One region of the Nocardioides sp. NPDC047086 genome, then DNA from elsewhere that is predicted to be linked to it. Evidence: riboswitches for the same ligand, from Rfam matches in the RefSeq annotation. Region 1 holds a riboswitch; the other holds the start of a gene.
What was found. Region 1 has a riboswitch for thiamine pyrophosphate ahead of ABZ796_RS08550 (thiamine ABC transporter substrate-binding protein). Riboswitches for the same ligand answer to the same signal wherever they lie in the genome.

Region 1 (6,121 bases):
CACCCAGAAGGTGATGTAGCTGACGTCGGGGAAGTCCATCACGTCCGGGGTGAACACACCCTGCGTGGTCAGGGTGAGGCCCCAGAAGCAGGTCAGCGCGGTCGGGTAGGGATGGTGGGTCCACAGCGCGATCGCCGCCGCGATCCACGCCAGATCACACAGCTGGACCGGCAGGTCGATGAAGAGGTCGAAGTCGGTGACCCACTCGTGGGCCAGCAGCGGGATCACCGTGAGCGGAAGCGCGAGCGCGAATCCTCGGGAGAATCTCGACGGCTTCGCGTCGGAACGCTGCTGCCTGCCCAGCCAGACGACAGCCACGATCCCTGCTGTGAGCAGGGACAACGGCACCAGGTGGGTCAGACCGTAAGCCTGCATATCGGAAGTCTGACGGGATTCTCGAAATAATTCTTCCCAACCCGCGTCATGGGTCGGCGGGTGGCCCGTTTCATCGGCGAGAAGGTCGTCCGCCGGTGGGGGGTGGACGACCTTCAAGGTGGCGGTCCCTCTGAATGCACACCGCGGGGGTGGTGTGCAATCAGAGGGACGCCTTGCTTTTCGGAGCAGTTCGTCAGCGAGCCGTTCCGGTCACCGCGGTCGCGTAGAGGTCCTCATCGTGATGGACCTCCGCGACGAGCCCCTGCTCCCGCATCAGGCTCGCGGTGACGGGCGCCTGCTCCTGGCCGGCCTCGATCACGAGTACGCCGCCAGGGGCGAGATGCTTCGGCGCCTGCTCGATCACGCGACGCTGCACCTCGAGCCCGTCCGTGCCGCCGTCGAGGGCCACGTGGTGCTCGTGGTCGCGCGCCTCGGGCGGCATGTTCCGGATCTGGTCGCTCGGCACATAAGGAGCGTTGGCCACGATCACGTCGAGCTCGAGGTCGTGGGGGAGCGGGTCGTAGAGGTCGCCGAGGAGCACTCGGTCAGGGGGAAGGTTCAGCCGGGCGCACGCGACCGCCGCCGGGTCGATGTCGGTGGCCCAGACCTCCGCGTCCGGGACGCGGGCCGCGACGGCCGCACCCAGTGCTCCGGTCCCGCAGCCGAGGTCGAGCACCTTCGGGGCCGTGCCGTGCCCGGCCCTCCGGCAGGCGAGGTCGACCATCAGTGCCGATCGCTGCCGGGGCACGAACACCCCCGGCGCGACCCGGATCCGGAGCCCGCAGAACTCGGCCCAGCCCAGGATGAGCTCCAGCGGCTCGCCGGCCAGGCGGCGTACGACCATCTCCTCCCGCTCGTGTGTGGAGACCGGCGCGGCCTCGAGCAGGGCCGCCTCGTCCTCGGCGAAGACGCAGCCGGCGGCGCGGAGGCGGGCGACGAGCCCCGGATCGGGCGTATCGGAGGTCATTGGAGAAGATTGGCACGTGGACGCCGTGACCCTGATCGGATTTATCGTGGCCGGATATGCCGCGTTCGTGACGATCGCGGCCGTGCTCGGCGTGGTGCTGAAGGCGCCGCGGCCGACGTGGCTGGACCAGGTGGCATGGATGCTGGAGATCCTGGCGGTCGTGCTCGCTATCGGTGCGCTGGCGGCCTGGTCGGCCGGGCGCAGGCCGGAGTCGCTGTCGACCTTCCTGGGCTACGTGGGGGCGTTGGTGTGCCTGATGCCGCTGGCGCTGCAGACGATGCGCGGTGATCGCTCGACCTGGTCCTCGGGCGTGATCGCGGCGGCAGCCCTGGCGACAGGGGTCGTGGCCGTACGCGTCATGATGGTCAGGTGACCGAGACCTCGCCCGCCAAGACCGGTTCCGGTCCGCACTTGGTGCTGCTGACCGTCTACGCGATCTTCGTGCTCGCCGCGGGTGCCCGGTCGCTGGTGCAGGTCTTCACCCGGTTCGACGAGGCGCCGATCGCCTACTCGCTCTCGGTGGTCGCGGCCGCGACCTACGTCGCCGGCTGGTTCGCGATCCGCCGGGCGGCCGCCGGGTCTGCGGGTTTCGCGAAGATCATGCTGTGGATCGAGCTGGCCGGCGTGATCGTCGTCGGTGTCCTGTCCCTGGTCGTGCCGTCCTGGTTCCCGGATGCATCGGTATGGTCGAAGTTCGGGAGCGGATACGGTTTCGTTCCTGCTCTGCTGCCGATCCTGGGTCTGCTCTGGCTCTGGAGAGGTCGACCCGAAGGAGACCGATGAGCCAGCCGATCAGTCAGTCGACAGCGACCGCCATCTCGCCTGACTCGGGAGAGCACTGGTCCGCTCCGGGGGCCTGGACGGTCTCCGACGGCGTGCACCGGATCCCGCTGCCGCTGCCGATGGACGGGCTCAAGGCGGTCAACATCTACGTCCTCGAGGGCGACGACGGGCTCTCGCTGGTCGACGGCGGCTGGGCGATCACCGAAGGGCGCTCCGCCCTGGAGGCCGGGCTGAAGAAGCTCGGCTTCGAGTTCGGCGACATCCGGCGGTTCCTGGTCACCCACGTGCATCGCGACCACTACACGCTCGCCTCGGTCCTGGGTGAGGAATTCGGTGCCGACGTGCTGCTCGGCGCCGGCGACCGGGCCACGCTCGAGCTCACCAACGGCGATCTCGACGGCTGGGTCTCGACGGACCGGCTGCTCGCGTACGCCGGTGCGCACGAGCTGGCCGCCGAGTGGGCCGCCAACCCGCCGCCCGCGCCCGACCTGTCCCACTGGCGGATGCCCTCGCAGTGGCTGGAAGGGGATGTACGCCTCGATGTGGCCGGGCGCGACCTCGATGCCGTGCACACCCCCGGCCACACCCAGGGTCACTACGTCTATGCGGACCTGGCCGGCTCGGTCCTGTTCGCCGGCGACCACGTGTTGCCCACGATCACACCCTCGATCGGCTTCGAGCCGGTTCCGGTCATCGACCCGCTGGGCGACTTCATGGCGTCGCTGACCAAGGTCAGGACCCTGCCCGACCTGCGGCTGCTGCCCGCCCACGGCCCGGTCGGCTCGTCGTCGCACGCCCGCGTCGACGAGCTCCTGGCCCATCACGAGTCGCGGCTGGCCCAGTCGCTCGCGTCCTTGCAGGCCGGGCGGCGTTCGGCGCTCGAGGTCGCGAACGACCTCGGCTGGACCCGTCACGAGCGTGCCTTCGCCGAGCTCGACTACTTCAACGCCGGCCTCGCGGTCATGGAGACCAAGGCCCATCTCGAGCTGCTGGCGGCTCGAGGGCTCGCGACGCGCGAGGAGACCGAGGCGAGCGTCCTGTTCGTCCCCGTCAGCGAGTGAGCCGCATCGGGGTGTGCGGGATGTCGTCCTCGAGGAACTCCTCGCCGTCCTTCACGAACCCGAACTTGGCGTACCAGCCGGCGAGTGGCGTCTGGGCGTCGAGCACGATGTCGCGGTCGGTGCCGGCCTCGACGGCGGCCCTCATGATCACGTCGGCCAGGCCCTGGCCGCGGTGGGAGGGAGCGAGGACGACGCGGCCGATCCGCCACACGTCGCCGTCGTCGAGGATCCGGGCGGTGCCGGCGAGCTGGTCGCCGTCGGTCAGCACCACGTGACGCGTCCCCGGCTCGAGGTCACGGCCGTCCAGGTCGAGGTAGGGGCAGTCCTGCTCGACGACGAAGACCTCCTGACGCAGCTGCCACAGGGCGTACGCGGTCTTCGGGGGGAGGTCGTCGAAGGACGAGATGGCGACGTCGGTCATGGGTGGATTCTCGCAAGCAGTAGGGTTTGCGGGAACAGACAGGGGAGGCCGGGAGGCCTGAGAGTGCGGCGAACAGCGCCGCAGACCCTCCGAACCTGCTCCGGTTGACACCGGCGAAGGGAGTCAGAGTGCGCAAGCGTACGCCTGCCATCACTGCCACTGCGATCGCCTCGGTCTCGGCGCTGCTGCTGTCCGCCTGCGGGGGCACCCCCGCCGAGCCGGACGCGGAGAAGTCGAGCGGCGCCGACGACAAGTCGGTCGTGCTGCTGACTCACGACAGCTTCACGCTGCCGAAGGAGGTGCTGGCCGAGTTCACAGAGAAGACGGGCTATACCGCCGAGATCCGGCACGCGGGCGACGGCGGCGAGCTGACCACCAAGATCGCCATGGACACCGGCAACCCCGACGGCGACGCGGTCTTCGGCGTCGACAACACCTTCGCCAGCCGGGCGATCGACCAGGGCGCGCTGGAGGCGTACACGCCCTCCGAGGTCCCCGAGGGCGTCTCCGACTTCAACCTCCCGGGGGACGAGGAGCACTTCCTCACCCCGGTCGACAACGGCAGCGTGTGCGTCAACATCGACACCGAGTGGTTCGCGGCGAAGAAGCTGACGCCGCCGGAGTCGCTCGACGACCTGGCCGAACCGGCGTACAAGGATCTCTTCGTGACGCCGGGCGCCGCGACGTCCACGCCGGGGATGGCTTTCCTGCTTGCGACCGTCGCCGAGTACGGCGAGGACGGCTGGGCCGACTACTGGGGCAAGCTGATGGACAACGGCACCAAGGTCGTCGACGGCTGGGACCAGGCCTACTACTCCGACTTCACCCAGGGCGGCGGCAAGGGGACGCGTCCGATCGTCGTCTCCTACGACTCCTCGCCGGCCTTCACCGTCAAGGACGGCAAGACGACGACCTCCGCGCTGCTCGACACCTGCTTCCGACAGGTCGAGTACGCCGGCGTGCTCAAGGGGGCCGACCACCCCGAGGGCGCCCAGGCGCTGATCGACTTCTTGCTCTCCGACAGCGTGCAGAGGGCGTTGCCCGAGAGCATGTACGTGTTCCCCGTCTCCTCCGGCGTCGAGCTGCCCGTCGACTGGGCGAAGTTCGCCCAGCAGCCGACCTCACCGCTCTCCGTCGAGCCCGAGAAGATCGACGAGAACCGGGAAGCGTGGCTGGCGACCTGGAGCGACACGATCGCGCAGTGAGCTCCACCCGTCGCGCTGTGACCCGGCGAATCGCGACCCTGGTCGCGCTCGCCGCCCTCCCGGTGGCCGTGCTGGCGGTCTTCTTCGTCCTGCCGGTCGTGGGGATGGTGCAGCGCGGCCTGTTCTTCGACGGATCCTTCGATCCGTCGGTCGTCTCCAGGGTCGTGGGGCGCCCGGAGATCCAGCGGGCGCTCTGGTTCACGCTGTGGTCCTCGGGGCTGGCGACGGTGCTGAGCGTCGCTCTGGGGTTGCCTGCTGCGTTCGCACTTCATCGGCTGAGCTTTCCGCTGCAGCGGGTCATCCGGGCGGGGCTGCTGGTGCCGTTCGTACTCCCCACCGTCGTCGTCGGGGTCGCCTTCCGCGAGCTCATCGGCGAAGCCGGCGTCTTGTCCGGGCTGGGGCTCGACGGGACGCCGACCGCGATCATCCTCGGGCTGGTCTTCTTCAACGCCTCGGTCGTGATCCGTGCGGTCGGGGCGGCCTGGGAGTCGCTCGACCCGCGTCCCGGCGAGGCTGCTGCCGCGCTCGGGGCGTCGCCTTCCCGGGTGCTGTTGACGATCACCTTGCCCGCGCTGCGTCCCGCGATCGTCTCGGCGGCGTCGGTGGTCTTCCTCTTCTGCGCCACCGCGTTCGGGATCGTGCTCACCCTCGGCGGGGTGCGCTACAACAGCATCGAGACCGAGATCTACAAGCTGACCTTCACGCTGTTCGACCTTCCCGGCGCCGCTGTCCTCTCGGTGCTCCAGCTGTTGGTCGTCATCGGGTTGCTCGTCGTCGCCGGCCGGCTGCGCTCGGTGCCGGACCCCACGCAGTCCCGGGTCGTCGTACGCCGCCGTCGGGTCACACTGCGGGACATCCCGGCCCTGGCGGCCACGTCGGTGCTGGTCCTGCTGGTCGCCGGGCCGCTGCTCGCCCTGCTGCTCGGGTCGCTGCGAGCCGATGACCGGTGGAGCCTGCGGAACTACACGGCCCTGCAGACCCCGGGGTTCGACCCACCGCTGCCGGTGCCGGTCACGACCGCGCTGCTGACCTCGCTGGCGGTCGCCGTGCAGGCCGCGCTGGTCGCGCTGGCGCTCGGGCTGCTGGTGGCGTTCGCGGTGACCCGCCGGTCCCGTTCGGTGGCCGAGCGCCGGGTGCGCTCCCTCCTGGACGGGCTGTTCATGGTGCCGCTCGGGGTCAGCGCCGTCACGCTGGGACTCGGGCTCTACCTGACACTCGGGTCGGCCCCGCTCGACTTCCGCGACGAGCCGTGGTTGGTGCCGCTGGCGCAGGCGCTGGTCGCGCTGCCTCTGGTGGTGAGGACGTTGGT
Region 2 (6,121 bases), on a different contig from region 1:
CGGCCTCGATGGCATGAGGGTTGAGGATGCCGAGCCCGGACCCGATCGGCGAGCCGAGCGGCATCACCGCCGCACAGCCGGCGTCCTCGAGCCGGCGGGCGAGGACGGGGTCGTCGGTGGCGTACGGAAGGACCGTGAAGCCCTTGCGCACCAGCTGCTCGGCGGCATCGACGAGCTCGACGGCATCGGGCATCAGCGAGGTCTCGTCGCCGATCACCTCCAGCTTGACCCAGTCGGTCTCCAGCGCCTCGCGAGCCAGCTCGGCGGTCAGCACCGCCTCGCGTGCAGAGAGGCACCCCGCGGTGTTGGGCAGGATCGGCACCTCCGCCGCACGCAGCTTCTCCAGCAGGCCACCGGCCGACGTCGAGGACGTACGCCGCATCGACACCGTCACCAGGCCGGGCTCGGCCGCATCGATGACGTCCGGGAGCAGGGCCAGGTTGGGCAGGCCGCCGGTACCGAGGAAGAGGCGCGAGGACAGCTCGCGGCCGGCGATCTTCAAGACGCCGCTCATCCGCCCTGCACCGCCATCACGATCTCGACGACATGACCGTCCTGGAGTGGCCAGCGCGCCCAGTCGTCTCGCGGCACGATCTCCTCGTCCACGGCGACGGCGATGCCGCTCGGGCGCCGGTCGCCGGTCCTGGCCTCGAGCAGGTCGGCGACGGTGCCACCGACCTCCATCTGTTCGCCGTTCACGGTGATCTTCATCCGTCCTCCTTCGTACGGAACCGGCGCGGATCCACCGCGGGCTCCACTGACCCTGTCTCGATGTGCTGGGCGACGAGCCGCGCGATGAGCGGCGCCAGCAGGACCCCGTTGCGGTAGGCGCCCGCGGCGAGCACGACTCCCGGCTCGTGGGTCGGGCCGACGAGCGGGAGGTTGTCGGCGGTGCCCGGGCGGTCCCGCGAGGTCACCTCGACCACGCCGGCCCGGTCGAGCCCCGGCACCACCCGGCGGGCGGAGTCGAGCAGGCGCCACACGCCCTCGACGGTCGGCAGCAGCGGACCGTCACGCTCCTCGGTGGTGGCCCCGATGACCACCTCGTCGCTGTCGACCCGCGGCACCACGTAGATCTGCTCGCCGTGCGCCCAGGCTCGCACCGTCCGCTCCACCCGCTCCTGCGTCCGCACCCGCACGACGTCTCCGCGCACCGGCCGGATGAGCGCGGAGTACGGCGCGGGGAGGTTCGCTCCGGTGGCGATGACTGTCACCTCAGCGGCTGTGTTGGTCTCGACACGCCTCCGCCTAGCGGCTCCGGCGGCTCGACCAGCGGTGATCCCGTCGCCTCGACCAGCTGTGATCCCGTCGCCTCGACCAGCGGTGATCCCGTCGCCTCGACCAGCGGTGATCCCGTCGGTCGAGCCGGATTCGTGAGGAACGAACGAATCCGTGTCGAGACCAACACGGTCCCCGACCCGATCGAGCAGCGCGGCGACGACCGCACGCGGGTCGACCGAGTGGTCCTCGGCGAGGAAGGCGCCACCGGCGACCCGGCCGAGCCCCGGTTCGCGAGCGAGCAGCTCGCGACGCAGGAGCCTCTCGTAGGAGACGCCGGCGAGATCCAGCACCGCGAGCTGCCGCTCGACCTGCTGGACGTCGCCGGCGTCGACGCCGACCAGCAGCGTCCCGCGGGTGTGCACCGGCACCCCGAGCCGGGCGGCGAAGTCGGGCCAGAGCGCCAGGGAGGACAGGCAGAGCCGGGTCAGGTCCTCCTCGCCGTACCAGGCCTCGCCGGCCGGGCTGAGCATGCCGGCGGCGGCGTAGGACGCACCGGAACCCGGCGACGGGTCGACAACCTCGACATCGTGCCCGCGACGGATCAGCTCGTCGGCCACGGACAGCCCGACGATCCCGGCACCGAGGATCCGCACCCGCATCAGCCGACCGCTTCCACGAGCTCCTTCGCTGCTCGGTGTGGGTCCGGTTGTCGCCAGAGCCCGCCGATCACGGCGACCCCGTGGGCACCGGCGGCGCGTACCGCGCCGGCGGACGCTGCCGAGATCCCACCGATCGCGATCAGCGGCAGCGCCCCGGCCGCGGCCCCAACCGCCTCGACGCCCAACGGGTCGGGAAGACCGGCCTTGGACGAGGTGGCGAAGACCGGGCCGAACCCGGCATAGTCCGCACCAGCGGCGGCGGCCGCCTCGACCGCGGCACGGTCGCGGCAGGTCGCGCCGATGACCAGCCCCGGAGCGACCGCATCGGCGATCCGCCGGGCCTCGGCCACCGGGAGGTCGGAAGCGCCGAGATGGACGCCGTGCGCGCCTGCGGCGAGCGCCACGTCGAGCCGGTCGTCGACGACCACACAGGCGTCGTACGCCTCGACCCGCTCGATCACGGTCGCCGTCAGCGCGAGCAGCTCCCGCGTGGTCGCGTCCTTGTCGCGGACCTGGAAGCCGGCGACACCGGCCTCGGCGAACGCGGGCAGCAGGGCGAGGTCATCGCTGGCGGAGACCAGGGCAAAAATACGTGGAAGAAGCACAACCAATCACTTCCTTCGCCGGCATGATCCGGATCAGGTGTAACGGTCGGAGCGGCTCCAGCTCCCTCTCAGCCCGCTGCCGCGGACTCCCGTGTGGACGTCTCCGACCATAGCGCGCACCCCCGAAGGCTCGCAGCCCGAGGGCCCGCACAGCGGGACACTGCTAGTAGGTCGAGATCCGCAGCGCCCGCATCTTGGCGTACAGCGTGGTGCGCGAGATCCCGAGCTCGCGGGCGACCGCGGCCTTGTTGCCGTCGTGCTTGATCAGCTCGTGCACGATGACGTCGCGCTCGGCCTGGTCGAGCGGCCGCACGGCCGAACGCGGCCCCGGGACGGAGCCGAGCTTGGGCGGCAGATCGGCGGCGACGATCGCACCGAACCGGCGCCGTGCGGCGGCATGGGTCAGCACCGCGCGCAGCTCGCGTACGTTGCCCGGCCAGCGGTGCTCGACCAGCATCCGCTCGACGCCGGGGGTCAGGAAGGCGTCCGGGTTGATCCCGGAGAGCAGCTCGCGCGCCAGCCCGGGGATCTCGTCGCGGCGCGCGGCCAGCGGCAGCTTCTCCTCGACGCGGGAGGCCAGCGCGGCCACCGCCGCGGTGTGCTCGGACAGCTCGGCCAACGGCGCCGAGACCATCACCACATGAGCCCGGTCCGGGCGATCCAGCGCGTCCGCGACGACACCGAGCAGGGCGTCGGAGAGCAGCTCGAGGCCGTCGATGACGACGGTGCCCACTCCGGCCGCCATCCGGCGCCGGAACTGCTTGGCCCAGTTGCCGTCGCCCTCCAGGACCGTCGTGGCACCGGTCAGCAGCGTGATCGGAGAGGACGGCGCGAGCTCCCTGGCCAGCGACGTACGCCCGGACCCCGGCGGTCCGGCCACCAGGATCGTCCCCGGCTGCCGTGCGGTCTCCGACCGCGCACCGACCGAGAGCCCGCGTCGTGGCTCGCGGGGCTCGATGCGTACCAGCGCGGCCAGGCGGCGGGTGTCGAGCACCTCGGCATGCACATGGACCGACTCCCCCGACTCCAGGTTCATGTCCATGACCGTCACCCCCGGAAGATGTACGTCCTGGAGCAGGATCCGCAGGACGGCGATGTCCGCGCCGGTCAGGGTGTCCTGGGCCGTCTGGTTGGCCACGGTCAGGTTCTCACCGACCGCGACCAGCGCACCGCGACACCCCACCACGGCCTCGTGGAAGGCCAGCAGCAGCTGCTTGTCGGTGGTGCGGCTGCCGTCCTGGAGGCGCCGTTGGATGTCAGTCACCGCGCGCTGCACCACCGGCCGCAGGAGCGGGTTGGCGTCGCTGGCGAGGGAGGTGATGTCGAGGACACCCTCGATCCGGTGGGTCACCGGGTGCCGGATCGGCATCGCGAAGCAGCTGAAGTCGCGCAGCATCTCGGCGAAGTGCTCGGGGCCGTGCACCTGCACCGGGAGCCTGGTCTCGAGCGCGGTGCCCGGCGCGTTCGTGCCCAGTCGCTCCTCGAGCAGGCTGGCGCCCAGGTCCACCCCGAGGCCGTCGAACGCTCTCGCCACCTGTGCCCGGCCGCACCAGCGGTGCACGATCCGGCAGTCCCGGTCGACCAGCACCGTGGCGTACGTCGTGCCGTCGAGGTTCTCGGCGAGCTCCTTCAGGACCGGGCCGGCGGCCTCGTACAGGGATCCGTGGGGGTCGATGTCGACGGGCGAGAGCGAGCCGTGGGCGCGCACCGGGTCGACTCCGGCAAGCCGGGAGCGATGCCACGACGCGGCGATCCGCTCCGGCGCTGACGGTTCCGGCGATGACGTCGAGGTCGGCACAACATCCCCCCATCGAATGTGGCTTACGTCACATTAACCGGCGGTCGGGCGGACCGGAAGCGAACTGTTCAGGTTCTGAACACCCGACGGCCGGGCGCGCTGGGACCGTGGCAAGGATCCCCCGCTCCCATCCCGGAACACGCTAGGAGTCAGCATGAAGACCAAGGCAGCCGTCGTCTACGAACCCGGCAAACCGATCGTGATCGAGGAGCTCGACCTCGACAAGCCCCAGGCGGGCGAGGTGCTGATCCGCTACACCCATGCGGGCCTGTGCCACTCCGACGTACACATCGCCCACGGCGATCTCGAGGCCCGGCTCCCGATGGTCCTCGGCCACGAGGGCGCCGGCGTCATCGAGGAGGTCGGCCCCGGCGTCACCCGGGTCAAGGCCGGCGACCGCGTGGTGTGCTCCTTCATCCCCAACTGCGGCACCTGCCGCTACTGCTCCAACGGCCAGCAGTCCATCTGCGACATGGGCGCGACCATCCTGGAGGGCTACCTGCCCGGTGAGCGGTTCCCGATCACCGGGCCCGCCGGGCAGTACGGCGCGATGTGCATGCTCGGGACCTTCAGCCAGTACGGGGTCATCCACCAGAACTCGGTGGTCAAGGTCGACGACGACCTCTCGCTCGAGTCGGCCGTGCTGGTCGGCTGCGGTGTACCCACCGGCTTCGGGTCCGCGGTCAACACCGCGGCGGTGAAGGCCGGCGACACGGTCGTGGTCTACGGCATCGGCGGCATCGGCATCAACGCCGTCCAGGGCGCGCGGCTGTCGGGAGCCAAGTACGTCGTCGCCGTCGACCCGCTGGAGAACAAGCGCGAGGCCGCCCTCCAGCTCGGTGCGACCCACGCCTTCGCCGACGCCGGCTCCGCGCTGGCCACGGTCACCGACCTCACCCGCGGCCAGCTCGCCGACTCCGCCATCCTCACCCAGGGCCTGGTCACCACCGAGAACGTCACCGACGGCTTCGACGTGATCGGCAAGGGCGGGGTGCTGGTCCTCACCGGGCTCAACAAGCTCACCGAGCCGACGATCCAGCTCTCCGGCGCGGTGACCACGCTGTTCCGCAAGACGATCAAGGGAAGCCTGTTCGGCGACTGCAACCCGACGTACGACATCCCGCGGATCCTCGGGCTCTACCAGAAGGGCGACATCAAGCTGGACGAGCTCATCACCCGCACCTACACGCTCGAACAGGTCAACGAGGGGTACGACGACCTGCTCAACGGCGCCAACATCCGCGGCGTGGTCGTCCACGACCACTCCTGAGGATGTCGTGGCCCTCGGTCTCGGCGCCGGAGCCGACGCCGGGACCGGGGCCACGGCGGCGTACGATCCTCTTCCGTGGCTGACGTTGAGTTCCGGTACTCCGACCTCCTCCCGACCGGCAAGGACGACACTCCTTACCGGCTGATCACCACCGAGGGGGTGGAAGAGATCGAGGTCGACGGGCGCAAGTTCCTCAAGGTCGACCCCGAGGCGATCCGGCAGCTGACCGCCGAGGCGATGAAGGACATCAACCAGTACCTCCGCCCGGCCCACCTGCGCCAGCTCCGCAAGATCATCGACGACCCCGAGGCCTCCGGCAACGACCGCTTCGTCGCGCTCGACCTGCTCAAGAACGTCAACATCTCCGCCGGCGGGATCCTGCCGATGTGCCAGGACACCGGCACCGCGATCGTGATGGGCAAGAAGTCCGAGGGCGTGCTGACCGGCGCCGACGACGCCGAGACGGTCTCACGGGGTGTCTTCGACGCCTACACCAAGCTCAACCTGCGCTACTCCCAGCTGGCGCCACTGACCACCTACGAAGAGAAGAACACCGGCTCCAACCTGC

Region 2: another riboswitch for thiamine pyrophosphate. It lies ahead of thiE (thiamine phosphate synthase); the one in region 1 lies ahead of ABZ796_RS08550 (thiamine ABC transporter substrate-binding protein).

The regions. Positions count from the first base shown of each region.
Region 1 covers NZ_JBEYUV010000008.1:78,120-84,240, forward strand. Annotated here, with positions in the region: gene ABZ796_RS08520 (TIGR02206 family membrane protein) at 1-375, opposite strand, end outside; gene ABZ796_RS08525 (putative protein N(5)-glutamine methyltransferase) at 569-1,342, opposite strand; gene ABZ796_RS08530 (hypothetical protein) at 1,359-1,715, shown strand; gene ABZ796_RS08535 (hypothetical protein) at 1,712-2,125, shown strand; gene ABZ796_RS08540 (MBL fold metallo-hydrolase) at 2,122-3,186, shown strand; gene ABZ796_RS08545 (GNAT family N-acetyltransferase) at 3,176-3,607, opposite strand; TPP riboswitch at 3,638-3,746, shown strand; gene ABZ796_RS08550 (thiamine ABC transporter substrate-binding protein) at 3,736-4,812, shown strand; gene ABZ796_RS08555 (ABC transporter permease subunit) at 4,809-6,121, shown strand, end outside.
Region 2 covers NZ_JBEYUV010000026.1:69,589-75,709, forward strand. Annotated here, with positions in the region: gene ABZ796_RS18700 (thiazole synthase) at 1-514, opposite strand, end outside; gene thiS (sulfur carrier protein ThiS) at 511-711, opposite strand; gene ABZ796_RS18710 (FAD-dependent oxidoreductase) at 708-1,880, opposite strand; gene thiE (thiamine phosphate synthase) at 1,880-2,485, opposite strand; TPP riboswitch at 2,479-2,588, opposite strand; gene ABZ796_RS18720 (helix-turn-helix domain-containing protein) at 2,649-4,193, opposite strand; gene ABZ796_RS18725 (NDMA-dependent alcohol dehydrogenase) at 4,438-5,553, shown strand; gene ABZ796_RS18730 (fumarate hydratase) at 5,629-6,121, shown strand, end outside.